DNA from 3 places in the Thiobacillus sp. SCN 63-57 genome. Region 1 is predicted to be linked to each of the others. Evidence: predicted binding sites of a transcription regulator. Region 1 holds the regulator's gene; each other region holds the start of a gene.

What was found. Region 1 encodes sigma-54, which starts transcription at its own class of promoters, with help from an activator protein. Its sites were predicted from a motif close to TGGCACNNTTCCTGCT; they were not measured.
Region 2: ABT23_RS07630 (TorF family putative porin) is a predicted target of sigma-54. The motif match lies at 2,154-2,169, and genes of this name have one in related genera.
Region 3: glnL (nitrogen regulation protein NR(II)) is a predicted target of sigma-54. The motif match lies at 2,222-2,237, and genes of this name have one in related genera.

Annotation. Positions count from the first base shown of each region.
Region 1 covers NZ_MEGP01000022.1:19,838-25,038, reverse strand. Annotated here, with positions in the region: gene ABT23_RS10115 (KpsF/GutQ family sugar-phosphate isomerase) at 1-184, shown strand, start outside; gene ABT23_RS10110 (HAD-IIIA family hydrolase) at 184-711, shown strand; gene lptC (LPS export ABC transporter periplasmic protein LptC) at 758-1,333, shown strand; gene lptA (lipopolysaccharide transport periplasmic protein LptA) at 1,338-1,874, shown strand; gene lptB (LPS export ABC transporter ATP-binding protein) at 1,871-2,593, shown strand; gene ABT23_RS10090 (RNA polymerase factor sigma-54) at 2,666-4,099, shown strand; gene raiA (ribosome-associated translation inhibitor RaiA) at 4,257-4,592, shown strand; gene ABT23_RS10080 (PTS sugar transporter subunit IIA) at 4,685-5,140, shown strand; gene hprK (HPr(Ser) kinase/phosphatase) at 5,157-5,201, shown strand, end outside.
Region 2 covers NZ_MEGP01000017.1:14,422-19,622, forward strand. Annotated here, with positions in the region: gene ABT23_RS07620 (ammonium transporter) at 1-904, opposite strand, end outside; gene glnK (P-II family nitrogen regulator) at 916-1,254, opposite strand; gene ABT23_RS07630 (TorF family putative porin) at 1,323-2,105, opposite strand; gene ABT23_RS07635 (accessory factor UbiK family protein) at 2,352-2,615, shown strand; gene ABT23_RS07640 (YifB family Mg chelatase-like AAA ATPase) at 2,616-4,106, shown strand; gene ABT23_RS07645 (VIT1/CCC1 transporter family protein) at 4,103-5,134, shown strand.
Region 3 covers NZ_MEGP01000020.1:124,501-129,701, reverse strand. Annotated here, with positions in the region: gene ntrC (nitrogen regulation protein NR(I)) at 1-1,148, opposite strand, end outside; gene glnL (nitrogen regulation protein NR(II)) at 1,154-2,209, opposite strand; gene ABT23_RS09265 (DUF4124 domain-containing protein) at 2,397-2,867, opposite strand; gene glnA (type I glutamate--ammonia ligase) at 3,001-4,410, opposite strand; gene ABT23_RS09255 (rhodanese-like domain-containing protein) at 4,697-5,152, shown strand.

The sequences.
Region 1 (5,201 bases):
GCAGGCGAAGATCGCCGACCTGATGACCCGAAACCCGAAGACGATCCGCGCGGACGAGCTCGCCGTGGCGGCAGTGGAAAAAATGGACACCCTGAAAATCAATGGCCTGCTGGTGGTCGACGCCGACCATATCCTGGTCGGCGCACTCAACATGCACGACCTGCTTAAAGCGGGGGTGGTGTGATGATGGTCGATCTGATTGCGCGCGCGCAGAAAATCAAACTGGTCGCATTCGACGTCGACGGCGTGATGACCGACGGTACCCTGTTTCTGGCGGACGATGGCCAGGAATACAAGGGCTTCAACTCGCTCGACGGGCATGGCCTGAAAATGCTCAAAGGCAGCGGGGTCGAACTAGCCATCATCACCGGACGCGATTCGCGAGTGGTGGAACATCGGGCACGGAACCTCGGCATCGAGATCGTGCATCAGGGCGCGCACGACAAGTTGGCCGTGTACGAGGCCTTGTGCCGCGAGTTGAACCTCGATTGCGAAGCCACCGCCTACATGGGCGACGACGTGGTCGACCTGCCCGTGATGCGCCGTGCCGGTCTGGCCATTACCGTGCCGGCCGCCCCCGAACTGGTGAAAGCCTACAGCCATTACACCACCACGCGCGAAGCGGGCCACGGCGCAGTGCGCGAAGCCTGCGAGTTCCTGATGCGCGCGCAGGGCACGCTGGACGCGGCGCTGGCGCCGTATCTGAGATGACAGGCTGCATACGCTGCGCCCTGAACGCCGTCCGTCCGGGGACGGCATGATCTCACGCGGATCATTGTGGCTGCCGCTGGCCATCTTGCTGCTGCTGGCTGCGCTCAGTTTCTGGATCGAACGCATGGTGGAGATCCCGGCCAACGGCGGCGCGTCGCCTACCCGGACCGATCCCGAAGGCATCATGGAGAACTTCAATGCGATGCGCACCGACCTGAATGGCAAACCGCAGTACCGGCTGTCCGCCAAGAAATTGAAGCATTACTCGGACAGCAAATTCACCGAATTGGAACTGCCCCACTTCACCCAACTGGACGAACAGTCAGGCGACGTGAGCGCAGTGTCGAAACAGGCAACCGTGTCTCCCGACGGCCATGAGGTCGACCTGCGCGACGACGTTCTCGTGGAACGTGCCGCGCATGCAGGACAATCGCTCATGACCATGCGTTCGGCGCGACTGCTGGTTTTTCCAGAACGCAACCAGATGCGCTCCCCCGGCCCGGTGGTGATCCATGACGCCACACTGGATCTGCGCGCGGACGCGATGGAGTACGACGCCAAGCAACGTATTCTCAAACTGACAGGACGGGTGCATGCCCGTTATATTTCCGGAAAAGGCTAGCGCCATGACTAAATCGAATACCCGGCTTTACGCGGTGCTGTGCGCCGCCTTGCTGGCCACCTCCGCCCACGCGGAAAAGGCCGACCGCGACAAACCGGTCAACCTCGAGGCGGACACCGTCACCCTCGACGACATCAAGAAAATCAGCGTCTACCAGGGCAATGTCGTATTGAGCCAGGGCACACTGATGCTGCGCGCCGATCGCGTGCAGGTGACCCAGAATGCGGACGGACTCGACAAGGTCAGTGCGATCGGCCGCCCCGTGGCGTTCCGCCAGAAAACCGACAGCGGCGATGAATTCATCGAGGGCTTTGCCGATCGCATCGAATATGACGGCGTCACCAGCCAGCTCGAACTGATCGGCCAGGCCCGACTGCGGCGCGGCAGCGACGAACTGCACGGCGCGCAGATTTCCTACAACGCCAACACCGGGTTCTATAAGGTCGTCGGCCAGCCCAACGCCCAGACCCCGAGCGGGCGCGTACGCGCCGTCATCCGCCCGAAACCGCACACGCCCGCACAGCCTGCAGCCAAACCATGAGCCAGATTACCGCCCAGGGCCTGCGCAAGACGTATGGCAAACGCACCGTGGTGCACGACGTCTCCTTCGAGGTCGAAAGCGGCGAAGTCGTCGGCCTGCTCGGTCCCAATGGCGCCGGCAAGACCACCTGCTTTTACATGGTGGTGGGCCTGGTCGCGGCCGACGGCGGCAGCGTGCAGATGGATACGCACGATCTCACCCACATGGCAATCCACCAGCGCGCCCGGCTGGGGCTGTCCTACCTGCCGCAGGAACCTTCGATCTTCCGCAAGATGACCGTGGAAGACAATATCCGCGCCATTCTCGAGCTCAAGTCCTACGACAAGGCCGAGCGCGAGGAACACCTCGACAATCTGCTGGAAGACCTGCACATCGCCCACCTGCGCGAAGCGTCCGCCGTCAGCCTCTCCGGCGGCGAGCGCCGCCGTGTGGAAATCGCCCGCGCACTGGCGATCAACCCGCGCTTCATCCTGCTCGACGAACCTTTTGCGGGGGTTGATCCCATTGCGGTGATCGACATCCAGAAACTGGTGCATTTCCTCATCGAGCGCGACATCGGCGTCTTGATCACCGACCACAATGTGCGCGAAACCCTAGGTATCTGCGATCGCGCCTACATCATCAACGAAGGGCGCGTGCTGATTGCCGGTACGCCCGACCTCATCATTCAGGACGACAACGCCCGCAAAGTCTATCTCGGCGAAAATTTCCGTCTGTAACAACCGCCATCCCCAGGCGAATCGCGTTAAACTGGTCTCAAGCCGGCACGCTTTTTGCCGTAGTCAAGATTCATGAAACACAGCCTTCAACTCAAGCTCGGTCAACACCTCACGCTGACGCCCCAACTGCAACAGTCGATTCGACTGCTGCAGCTGTCGACGCTGGAACTGAATCAGGAACTGGAGCAGATGCTGCAGGACAATCCCCTGCTGGAACGCGAGGAGGAAGACGAAGCCAGCTATGCGACAGCGGAGGCGCCCGCACATACAGCCGAGGCCGAGGCGCAAAGCACAGAAACGGCATTGCCCGACCATACCGACTCGGAACCTGTCACCGCACTGGATGACTCCGACTGGAACGACTACAGCGTGGCCAGCGGCGACGACGAGGACAACGATTACACCCAGGGTTCGATATCGGGCGCGACCTTGCGCGAGCATCTGCTGAACCAGTTGATCGTCAGTCCGCTCACCCTGCGCGACCGCACCCTGGTCGCCGCGCTGATCGACGACCTGGACGATTCGGGTTTCCTGACCCAGCCGCTGGAAGACATCACCGCGAGCCTCCAGGCCGAACTCGAGGAGCTCGAACCCGAGGAACTCGAAACCGCGCTCAAGCACCTGCAGAACATGGACCCAACCGGCGTCGGCGCACGCAACCTGGCCGAATGCCTGACCCTGCAACTGCGCGCCCTGCCGCCGGACACGCCCGCGCGCGACGCCGCCATGCGGCTCACCGCGCATTATCTGGACCTGCTCGCCGCACGCGATGTCGGCAAGCTGAAGAAAATGCTCGGCATCGACGACGCCACGCTGCGCGCCGCACGTGCCCTGATCCTGTCCCTGAACCCGCGCCCGGGCGCCGCTTTCGGCGCCGACGACACGCACTACGTGATTCCCGACGTCTACGTGCGCAAGGTCAAGGGCATGTGGATCGCCAGCCTCAACGCCGACGCCATGCCCAAGCTGCGCGTCAACCGCGTCTATGCCGACATCCTGGCACGCCACCGCGAAAGCGGCGGCAGCCAGCTCGCCAGCCAGCTGCAGGAAGCACGCTGGCTGATCAAGAACGTGCAGCAACGTTTCGACACCATCCTGCGCGTCTCGCAGGCCATCGTCGACCGCCAGAAGCAATTCTTCGAACATGGCGAGGTGGCGATGCGCCCGTTGGTACTGCGCGAAATCGCCGATGCAGTGGAGCTGCACGAATCGACCATTTCGCGCGTGACTACGCAAAAATACATGATGACGCCGCGCGGCTTGTACGAGCTGAAGTATTTCTTCGGCAGCCACGTCTCGACCGACAGCGGCGGCGCCTGTTCCTCGACCGCCATTCGTGCCCTTATCAAGCAGCTGGTTGCTGCCGAAAGCGCCAAGAAACCGCTGTCGGATGGCCAATTGGCGGAAGTTCTGGGCCAGCAGGGTATCGTGGTAGCCCGCCGCACGGTCGCCAAGTATCGCGAATCGCTGCAAATCCCACCCGCCAACATGCGCCGCGCACTTTGATCGCAAAGGCTTTTCCTGCACAGTCCGCCTAACAATCCGTGCCATGCTTGAATGTGCCGGGCTTTCGTCCCACAATGAAATCGAGCACAACAGATCGCTCCTGGAAGGTCGGTAGCATGCCGGCTTCCAGTTATGTTCAGCAGACTTAGGAGGCTCTATGAATTTGACGATTTCCGGTCATCATCTGGAAGTGACCCCAGCCATCCGCGACTACGTTTCCGAGAAACTCGACCGCGTCAAACGCCATTTCGACCACGTTATCAACGTGACGGTCATCGTGCAGGTGGAAAAACTGGTGCACAAGGTGGAAGCCACGCTGCATGTGAAAGGCCATGATTTCCATGCCCACAGCGAGGACGGCAACATGTACGCCGCAATCGACCTTCTGGCGGACAAACTGGATCGCCAGATCGTGAAGCACAAGGAAAAAACCTCGGACGTCCATCAAGGCGGTGGCGGACTGAAGCATCAACCGACCGAAAGCCCGGCCTGACGTCGTAATCCCCCTGCCCGGAGGCCTCAAACAGCCTTCGGGCGTATAATCTGCAGATGCCGGACAACCTCTTTCCCCGGCTGTGCAAAGGCATGAACCTAATCGCCCCCCTTATCACCCCCGACACCACCTTGCTGGATATCAGCTTCACCAGCAAGAAAAAACTGTTCGAACATGCAGCCGACCTGTTCGCTCAGACCCGCGGTCTCAAAGCCTCCGACATCTTCACCAGCCTGTTCGAACGCGAACGCCTGGGCTCGACCGCGCTCGGTCATGGGATCGCCATCCCGCACGGGCGCATCAAGGGACTGAAGGAAGCGTGCGGCGCATTCTATCGCCTGAAGAGCCCGCTCGAATTCGATGCGCCGGACAACCAGCCGGTGACGCTGTGCTTCATCTTGCTGGTTCCCAAGGACGCCAACGAACGGCATCTGCAGATTCTGGGCGAGCTTGCGCAACTGTTCGGCGACGAAACCATGCGCGCACAGATGCTGGATGCCGCCACCCCGTCCGATTTGATGGGACGGCTCGAGTCATGGTCAAGCTGAGTGCGCAGGCCGGCGCATGGATGGCGAACTAAGCCACGTTTCGGTTGAAACCCTGTTCCGC
Region 2 (5,201 bases), on a different contig from region 1:
CCGCGCGGCCATCGGCAGCCACCGCGGAACCCGCGTTGAAGCCGAACCAGCCCACCCACAGCATGGCCGCGCCGATCACCGTCAGGGTCAGGTTGTGCGGCGCCATGGGTTCCTTGCCGTAGCCGAGACGCGGACCCAGCACCAGGGCGGCGACCAGGCCTGCCACACCGGCGTTGATGTGCACGACGGTACCGCCGGCGAAGTCCAGCACGCCCATGTCCCACATGAAGCCTCCGTCGCCGGACCAGACCATGTGCGCGATCGGCGCATACACCAGCAAAGACCACAGGCCGGTGAACCACATCATCGCCGAGAACTTCATGCGATCGGCAAACGCGCCGGTAATGAGGGCCGGCGTGATGATCGCGAACGTCATCTGGAAGGTCATGAACACCGACTCGGGAATGACGCCGGTCATGCTGTCCTTGCCCATGCCGGCCAGGAACACCTTGGAGAGACTACCGAAGAAGGAATAGAAGTTGGTGACGCCCTTTTCCATTCCCGTGGTGTCGAAGGCGATGCTGTAGCCCGCCACCATCCACAGCACCGTGATCATGGCGGTGATGGCGAAGCTTTGCATCATGGTGCCGAGGACGTTCTTCTTCCGCACCATGCCGCCGTAGAACAGGGCCAGGCCAGGGATCGTCATCAGCAGAACCAGGGCGGTGGACGTCAGCATCCAGGCCGTGGCGCCGGAATCCAGCTTGGGCGCCTCGGCCGCGGGGGCAGGTGCGGGTGCGGGTGCCTCGGCTGCTGCTGGCGCGGCGGCTTCTGCCGGTGCCGCCGCAGGCGCAGCGGATTCGACCGCAGCCGCTTCCGGGGCAGGGGCTGCGTCTTCCGCCAGAACGAGATTGGGAGACAGCAGGGCGAACATCAGGCCCAACGAAGCAAATAGCTTTTTCATATTCATGCTCCTCACAGGGCGTCGGGGCCGGATTCGCCCGTACGGATACGCACGACCTGCTCCAGGCTGGTGACGAAAATCTTGCCGTCGCCGATCTTGCCGGTGTTGGCCGACTTCTCGATTGCCTCGATCACGCGCTCCAGCAGCTCGGCCTTGATGGCCACCTCGATCTTCACTTTGGGCAGGAAGTCGACCACATATTCCGCACCGCGATACAGCTCGGTGTGGCCCTTCTGCCGCCCAAATCCCTTTACTTCCGTGACCGTCAAGCCGGTGACGCCGATGGCGGACAACGCCTCCCGCACCTCGTCCAGCTTGAACGGCTTGATGATTGCCGTTACGAATTTCATGATGTCTCCCAAATTAGGGCAAGAAAGTAATGGAGCAGTTGCGTGAACCGCTCCGGTTGGTCAGCGCATTAGAAAGCCTTGGAAACCCACACGGTGGTCGTGCCCTTGCCCAGGTATTCGCCATTGACCGAATCGGTCCAGAATCCCTTGTCGGCGTTGGTGTCGGTATAGGCCACACCCAAGGTCACACCGTCGCCCAGTTTGCCCAGCTTGCCCATGTCGTAGGCTGCACTGACTTTCCAGTCGTCGTAGCTCGCCGTGCTCACGTTCTTGAAGTGGAAGGTGCCCCAGTGCGCACCCAGGGTCAGGCCGGTTTCGCCGACGGGCAGGCTGCCGGAAAGATCGAAATAGTAGGAACCATTGGCATTCGGGCCGATGCCGAACACCGCGTCGCTCAGATAGTAGGAATACTTGGCGGTGAACCATTTCCAGCCGGCGGAAACATAGGCTTCCGAGGTCCATGCGCCCAAAGCCGCATTGGTATCAGCATTCTTGCTGCCGGGGTACATGTAGCGGATCGCCCCGACGTCATAGCTGACATCTCCGATGCTGTTGCGGTAGCCACCGTAAACGTCGAGTTCCATGCTGCCGCTCTTGTAACCCTGAAACTCGGTCAGCCAGCCCACATTGGAACCCCAGGTACCCAGGTAGAAACCGCTGCTGTGCGAATAGTCGAGACCACCCTGGATGGCAGGCTCGCCGCCCGTTTGCGAAATACCACGGAAAACATAATTGGAGGTGACGCTGACATTGGCGCTCAGGGTATGCGGCGAAGCGGGTTCATCCGCCATGGCGAAGGCGGGCGCGCCCACCAGACCGGTCAGAACCAAAGCGTGTACGAGTTTTTTCATGAATTTCTCCTGTTTGAATAAGGGCGCGCAAAATCGCACTCCACAATGAGCACAAGCCATGCCAATATTTTTTTCGTTTAAAAACAAACAGTTGAATCAACCAATCCGCCCAATCCAGAATAGTCCGCACTTTCATGGTGCGCCATCAAATCGTCATGCACCCTCTTCGTGCCGCATGTTTCGATCTGTTGCCGCTGTACGCCACCAGGGCAGTGCTTGTTACACTCTCCCTGTCATGGAGGCCGTATGAACCCGAATCCGAAATTCCCCACCCCTGCATTCATCAACGATCTGGTCGGCAAGCTGGGCGAGGTCATGAAGCAATCCCCCGCCAAGGACATCGAACAGAATCTCAAGGCCGGCGTCACGTCGATGCTCGGCAAGCTGGATATGGTGAGCCGCGAGGAATTCGACGTGCAGACCGAAGTGCTGGCGCGCACGCGCGCGAAGCTCGCGCAACTCGAGGCGCGGCTGACCGAACTGGAAAAGCAGCAGAGCCAAGACGCCTAAGTGGCCGTTGCCGTCGTCAAAAGCCGGGCGCTGAACGGCATGCATGCGCCGGAGGTGGTGGTCGAGGCGCATCTGGCCAACGGCCTGCCAGCGTTCACGCTGGTCGGCCTCCCGGAAACCGAGGTGAAGGAAGCGCGCGACCGCGTACGGGCGGCGATCCAGAATGCACGCTATGAATTCCCTGCGCGCCGCATCACGGTCAACCTCGCGCCGGCCGATTTGCCGAAGGAATCCGGACGTTTCGACCTGCCGATCGCGCTGGCGATCCTCGCCGCTTCAGGGCAGGTTCCGGCCGACAAATTCAAACACGCCGAATTCGCGGGCGAACTCGCACTGACCGGTGAATTGCGTCCGGTGCGCGGCGCGTTGGCGATGGCACTCGCGACACGCACGGCAGGCCGGCAACTGGTGCTGCCCAGCGCCTCGGCGAGCGAAGCGGCGCTCGCCAGCGGCGTCGAGACGCTGGGGGCGGCGAGCCTGCTCGCTGTCTGTGCCTGGCTCGCAGGGCAGGCCACGCTCTCCGCGCCCGAATCGGGCGCCCTCCCTCTGACGCCCGACTATCCCGACTTCGCCGACGTCAAAGGCCAGGCCGCCGCCCGGCGCGCGCTCGAAGTCGCCGCCGCCGGGGGACATTCGATCCTGATGTCAGGCCCGCCCGGCACCGGCAAGTCAATGCTGGCCGCACGCTTCCCAGGCATTCTGCCGGTGATGGACGAGACCGAGGCGCTGGAAGCGGCCGCGGTCGCTTCGCTCAATGGCGGTTTCCGCCACGAACACTGGCAGCGCCGCCCCTTTCGCGCGCCGCACCACACGGCCTCGGCGGTGGCCTTGGTGGGTGGCGGCGGCAACCCGCGTCCGGGCGAGATTTCACTGGCCCACCATGGCGTGCTGTTTCTCGACGAACTGCCGGAATTCTCCCGACAGGTACTGGAGGTGCTGCGTGAGCCGCTGGAAACCGGGCGCATCACGATTTCCCGCGCCGCTCGGCAGGCCGATTTCCCGGCGCGCTTCCAACTGGTCGCCGCAATGAATCCTTGTCCCTGCGGCTACCTCGGCCACCCGACCCAGGCCTGCCGCGACACGCCGGACCAGATTGCGCGCTACCGTGGACGCATTTCGGGACCGCTACTCGACCGCATCGACATCCAGATCAGCGTGCCGGCGTTGACGCAAGCCGAACTGATGCAGGCCAGCGCCGGCGAACCCAGCGCGGCCATCCGCGGCCGCGTGCAGGCGGCGCGCGCACGCCAGATGCAGCGGCAGGACAAACCCAATGCCTCGCTCGGTACGCAGGAAATCGAACAGTTCTGCCAACTGGATACCGCTGGGGAAAACTTGCTGAAGCAGGCGATCGCGCGGCTGAACCTGTCCGCGCGCGCCTATCACCGCGTCCTCAAGCTCGCGCGCAGCGTGGCCGACCTGGCTGACAGCGACGCGATCGCACCGGCGCATCTCGCCGAAGCCATTCAATACCGACGGCCTCCCGCATGAGTGATCCCTACGAATCCTGGCAGGAAGAAAAGCAGTCGGCCTGGTTGTACCGCGTCGTCGCGGAATGCGAGCGCGGCACGACGCGCGAAGCGCTGTTCAACGAACTGGCGCAGGCGGCCGACGACCAGGCGGAAATATGGCTGGCCGCCATTATGCAAAAGGGCGGGCAACCGCCCGCCGCGTTCCGGCCCGATCTGCGCGCGCGCGTCGTCGCCACCCTCACCCGCAGATTCAAGCCGCGTGCCATGCGCGGCGTGCTGGCGGCGATGAAGGTACGCGGCATGGCGCTCTATACGCTAAACCCGCCGCATCCCATGCCGCTTCGGCGCGACGACATCGGCAAGCGCCACCAGAACGGTGCCGCGGGCAATGCCTTGCGTGCCGGGGTGTTTGGCGTCAACGACGGTCTGGTATCGAACGCTGCCTTGATCTATGGCGTGGCGGGTGCCGCCCCGGAGCCCTCGATCATCGTGTTGACCGGCGTGGCCGGCTTGCTGGCGGGCGCATTCTCGATGGCGTCGGGCGAGTATGTGTCGGTGCGTTCGCAGCGCGAAATGTTCGAATACCAGATCGGCCTCGAACGCGACGAGCTGGACGAATACCCCCAGGAAGAGGCCGCCGAACTGGCGCTGATCTATGCCGCCAAGGGCATGGACGCAGCCGAGGCGCGGCGGCTGGCCGACACCCTGATGCAGGACCCCGAACGCGCGCTCGATACCCTGGCACGCGAGGAGCTCGGCCTGAATCCCGACGAACTCGGCTCGCCGTGGGTGGCGGCCATCTCGTCGTTTGCCGCCTTCACGGCAGGCGCGGCGCTGCCCTTACTGCCCTTCCTGTTCGGTTACGACCAGGCGCTGCCTGTCTCGATCGGGCTGACGGCACTGGGACTGTTCGCCGTCGGCGCCAGCATGAGCCTGTTCACCGGCCGTCACGCCCTCCTGAGCGGCCTGCGCATGCTGGGCATCGGCGGCACGGCGGGGCTGGCAACCTATTTCATCGGCGCCTGGCTGGGCGTGTCGCTGGGCTGATCGTTCTGTCCACGTAGGGGCCTGAAGAAAAACGAAGCCTTCCTGGAGACAAGGAATCGTGCCCGGA
Region 3 (5,201 bases), on a different contig from region 1:
TCGGCCGGCAAATCCCCGACCTCAACCACCTGGCCGGGCGCCATCACGGTCAGATAATGACTGACGTTCTCGAGCTGGCGCACGTTGCCGCTCCAGGGCAGATTGACCAGCGTCTTCATAGCTGCGTCCGACACGCCCTTGGTTTCCATCCCCAGTTCGCGCGCGCTTTTCTGCATGAAATGGCGTACCAGCAGCGGGATGTCTTCACGCCGCTCGCGCAGCGCCGGCAGGCGCAGGCGGATCACGTTGAGGCGGTGGAACAGATCTTCGCGAAACAATCCTTCACGCACCCGTACTTCCAGATCCTGGTGGGTTGCGGCGATCACCCGCACATTGACCTTGATCGGCGTATGACCGCCGACACGATAGAACTGCCCGTCGGCCAGCACGCGCAGCAAACGGGTTTGCAATTCGGCCGGCATGTCTCCGATCTCGTCCAGAAACAGCGTGCCACCGTCAGCTTGCTCGAAGCGGCCGCGCCGCTGCGCGGCCGCGCCCGTGAAGGCACCGCGCTCGTGACCGAAGAGTTCCGACTCCAGCAAATCCCGCGGGATGGCCGCAGTATTCAACGCGATGAACGGCGCGCCAGCACGCGGGCTATGGCGATGCAGCGCACGCGCCACCAACTCCTTGCCGCTGCCCGATTCGCCGGTGATCAACACGGTGGCATGCGAATGCGCCAGTCGTCCGATGGCACGGAACACCTCCTGCATGGCAGGCGCCTGCCCGAGGATTTCCGGCATCGGGACATCGCTGCTGGCAGGCACGTCACGGCTGGCATTTTCCGCCAGTGCGCGGCGTACCAGTTCGAGCGCCTGGTCGACGTCGAAAGGCTTGGGCAGGTATTCGAACGCGCCGCCCTGGAAAGCCGCCACCGCGCTGTCGAGATCGGAATACGCCGTCATGATGATGACAGGTACCTTGGGCAGCCGCTCCTTCAGCGCCTGCAGCAATTCCAGGCCGCTCACCCCCGGCATGCGGATGTCGGACAACACAGCGGCGGGCGTGCTGCGTTCCAGTTCACGCAACGCATCGCTGCCCGAACTGAAGGTCATGCACGCGATATCTTCGCGCAACAGGGCTTTTTCAAGGACCCAGCGGATGGAGCGGTCGTCGTCAATGATCCAGACGCAGCTTGATTTCGACATAGTGTTCAGCCAGGCAAAGGAAGAAAAATGGAGAAGGTGGTACAGCCGGGACGGCTTTCGCAATCGATGGTGCCGTGGTTTTGCGCGACCAGCGTCTGTGCAACGGCAAGCCCGAGTCCGCTGCCGCCTTCGCGTCCGGACACCAGCGGAAAGAAGATCTGTTCGCGGATGTCTTCGGGTATGCCCGGGCCGTTATCGATGATCTCGACGCGCATGCCGAGCTGGTAGCGCCGGCTTTCCAGCGTGATCTGCCGCGCCACGCGGGTCCTGAAAATGATCTCACCCTGGCCATGCATCGCTTGCACGGCATTGCGTGCGATATTGAGCGTCGCTTGAATCAGCTGTTCGGCATCGGCCCGGATTTCCGGCAGGCTGATATCGTAGTCGCGGCGGAGCGACATGCTCGGGGTTTCCGCCAGGATCAGGCTGCGGACCCGCTCCAGGACTTCGTGAATATTCACCGCACCAAAACGGGGCATGCGGTGGGGAGTAAGCAGCCGCTCCATCAGCGACTGCAAGCGATCGGATTCCTTGATGATGACCTGGGTGTATTCACGCAGGGATTCGCGCGGCAACTCGTGTTCCAGCAGTTGTGCCGCGCCGCGGATGCCGCCGAGCGGATTCTTGATTTCATGCGCGAGGTTGCGCAGCAGTTCGCGGTTGGCTTCCTGTTGCAGGCGCGCCTGTTCCAGCCGGGCGATACGAAGATGCGGATCGACCGCGCGCATTTCGATCAGCACGGCGTCCTCAGGCTTGTCCAGCGGCGACACGCTGCAGCTGAGCCGGATTGGCGGATGACCGCTCACCACCACGTCGAGTTCATATTCGATGACGGTTTCCTGCTGGGCACATGCCGTCTGGACCGCAGCAAGCAACTCGGGGCTGCGCTCGAACACCGACATGGCGTCATCCCCAAGCAACAGGACGCCGGATATGCCCAGCAAGGTCTCGGCTGCAGGATTGACATACAGGATGCGGTGCCCGGCATCCAGAATCATGGTGCCGGTGGAGAGATAATCCAGTCCTGAATAATCGGTGGGCGAAAACGGCGGCATGCTCATGCACTCAGTAGAAGCACTGATTGTGCCAGAGCGTGGTTGTTGAAGCTTCAGCTTCTTTAGAACCACGGCCTACTCCTTGCGGGTGGAGCGTGGTTCTTGGCGCCTCGCGTCTTTGGAGCCGCGGCCTACGCCTTGCGGCATGGAGCCTGGTGGGCGCTTCGGCGCATCAAGTGCCCGGACGCGCGACTTACTTCAGATTGGCCAGCTCGCGCTGGATGGAAGTGACGTTCTGATCGTGTTGCTGCACCGTTGTCCGCAACTTGCTTACGCGATCGAGGTAGGTGGCGTCGGTTGCCCGTTCGCCCGGCTGCAGGCGCTCGCCCAACGTCAGCTGACGGCGCGCTTCATCGGCATTGCGGCGTTCGCTCGACAGTTCATCCTGCAGCACCTGGCGCCGGATATCGTCGCGCCGTTTCTGGGTGCCCGGATCGATACGCGGAAAATCCGCCGGGCTGGGTGTATAGGCGGCCCGTCTCGGCGCTTTATTTCTGGCTGGCAGCTGTGTCGGCGCACCGGGCAGGTCGACACGCTTGGCGCCTTTCTTGTAGACGTCGGTAAATGTCACCTGGCCGTTTTCATCGACGTACTTGTAGATTTCCGCCTGCGCAGGCGCAGCCAGTATCAGGCACAGAAGGAAGGGCAGACGGGCGATGGACATAGGGCTGAGTGTAGCGTACCCGTTTGCTAACGGACACCGGCCGGCCAATCTTGATCCCGGAATAGCTCAGCCTGAAGGCGTGCCATAAAAAAGGGCGGCCGAAGCCGCCCTATTATTTGCACACGTCCCGTGTTTACAGCGAGTAATACATCGCGAACTCAACCGGGTGGGTCGTCATGCGGAACTTGGTGACTTCCTCCATCTTCAGTGTGATGTAGGCGTCGATCATGTCATTGGTGAACACACCGCCGCGGGTCAGGAACTCGCGATCCTTGTCGAGTTCGTCCAGCGCCATTTCCAGGCTGTGGCAGACCTTCGGAATCTTGGCATCCTCTTCCGGCGGCAGGTCGTACAGATCCTTGTCCGACGGGTCGCCGGGGTGGATCTTGTTCTGGATGCCGTCGAGGCCGGCCATCATCAGCGCAGCGAAGCACAGATACGGATTGGCGGTGGGGTCCGGGAAGCGGGTCTCGATGCGGCGGGCCTTCTCGCTGGCAGCGATCGGAATGCGGATCGAAGCCGAACGGTTGCGGGCCGAGTAGGCCAGCATCACGGGCGCCTCGAAGCCGGGCACCAGGCGCTTGTACGAGTTGGTCGACGGGTTGGTGATCGCGTTCAGCGCCTTGGCGTGCTTGATGATGCCGCCGATGTAGTACAGGCACATTTCGGACAGGCCGGCGTAGCCGTTGCCCGCGAACAGGTTCTTGCCGTCTTTCCACAGCGACTGGTGCACGTGCATGCCGGAACCGTTGTCACCGACGATGGGCTTGGGCATGAAGGTCGCGGTCTTGCCGTAGGCGTGGGCGACGTTCTGCACGATGTACTTCAGGGTCTGGGTCCAGTCGGCACGCTTGGTCAGTGTGCTGAATACGGTACCGATTTCGCACTGGCCGGCGGTCGCCACTTCGTGGTGGAACACTTCGACCGGAATGCCGGCTTCTTCCAGCGCCAGCACCATGGCGGCACGGATGTCCTGCAGGCTGTCGACCGGGGGAACAGGGAAATAACCGCCCTTGATGCCGGGACGGTGGCCGGTGTTGCCGTTCTCGAATTTCTCGGCGGACGACCAGGACGCTTCCTCGGAATTGATCTGCACGCCGCAGCCCGACATGTTGTCGTGCCAGGTGATGGAATCGAAAATGAAGAACTCGGGCTCGGGGCCGAAGTACGCGGTATCCGCGATGCCGGTCGACTTCAGGTAGGCCTCGGCGCGCTTGGCCACCGAACGCGGGTCGCGCTCGTAGCCCTTGCCGTCGGACGGCTCGATCACGTCGCAGGTCAGGATCAGCGTGGGCTCGTCGAAGAAGGGATCCATGTAGGCCGAATCGGGATCGGCCTTCAACAGCATGTCGGACGCCTGGATGCCTTTCCAGCCGGCGATCGAGGAACCGTCGAACGGATGGCCGTCTTCGAACCAGTCTTCAGTCACGATGCGGGCAGGAATCGAAACGTGCTGCTCCTTGCCGCGTGTATCCGTAAAGCGCAGATCGACGAATTTCACTTCGCCGTCCTTAATCATCTTGATCACATTGGCCACGGCCATGCTGAATCTCCTCAAACTGAAATGAATTGAATTACGACGTTGCATGTAGCCCAAATCCGCCACACAAAACGTCACACAGAACAAAGTGTTAGCAGCAACCGTGCCATACCCAAAATCGAGCGCCAGCCATTGTGCCATAAGGCTCAAGCCAGGGGATAGTGCGCAATCATTTTCCCTGTCGCACCAAAATAAGGCGAAAAAGCAAATATGCGCACCAACATGGTGCAAATTGCATCGGGCAGGGGGTTTCATATACTGAATCGACAATAAATAAAAGGACACCGCCATGGGACGCATCACCGAATTGCTCGACACCGCCCATCATCGTAGCCAGGTGAATGTCTGGCCATTTGCCGGCGCACTATTGCCGCACGAAGCGTACGAATTGCTGCAGATCGCCCCTGGAACCCGCCTGATCGATGTACGTTCCCATGCAGAACTCGAACTCAATGGCGTCATTCCCGGGGCGTTGCATGTCGAATGGCAATCCTGGCCCGGCTGGGTCTTCAATCCCCATTTTCTGACTCAACTGGCCCAGACCACCGATCCGGAATCCCTGCTGTTCTTCATCTGCCGCAGCGGCGAACGTTCGCATCGTGCCGCCGCAGCCTGCGCCGACGCCGGACGCGGCAGTTGCTACAACGTGCTGGAAGGCATCGAAGGCGAACTCAACAAGGCCACCGGCCATCGCAACGAACTCAACGGCTGGAAACACAGAATCCTGCCCTGGACACAAGGCTGACACGGCAGTCCATACAAAAACGCCTGGCCGCCGGTTGAGCGGATAAAAT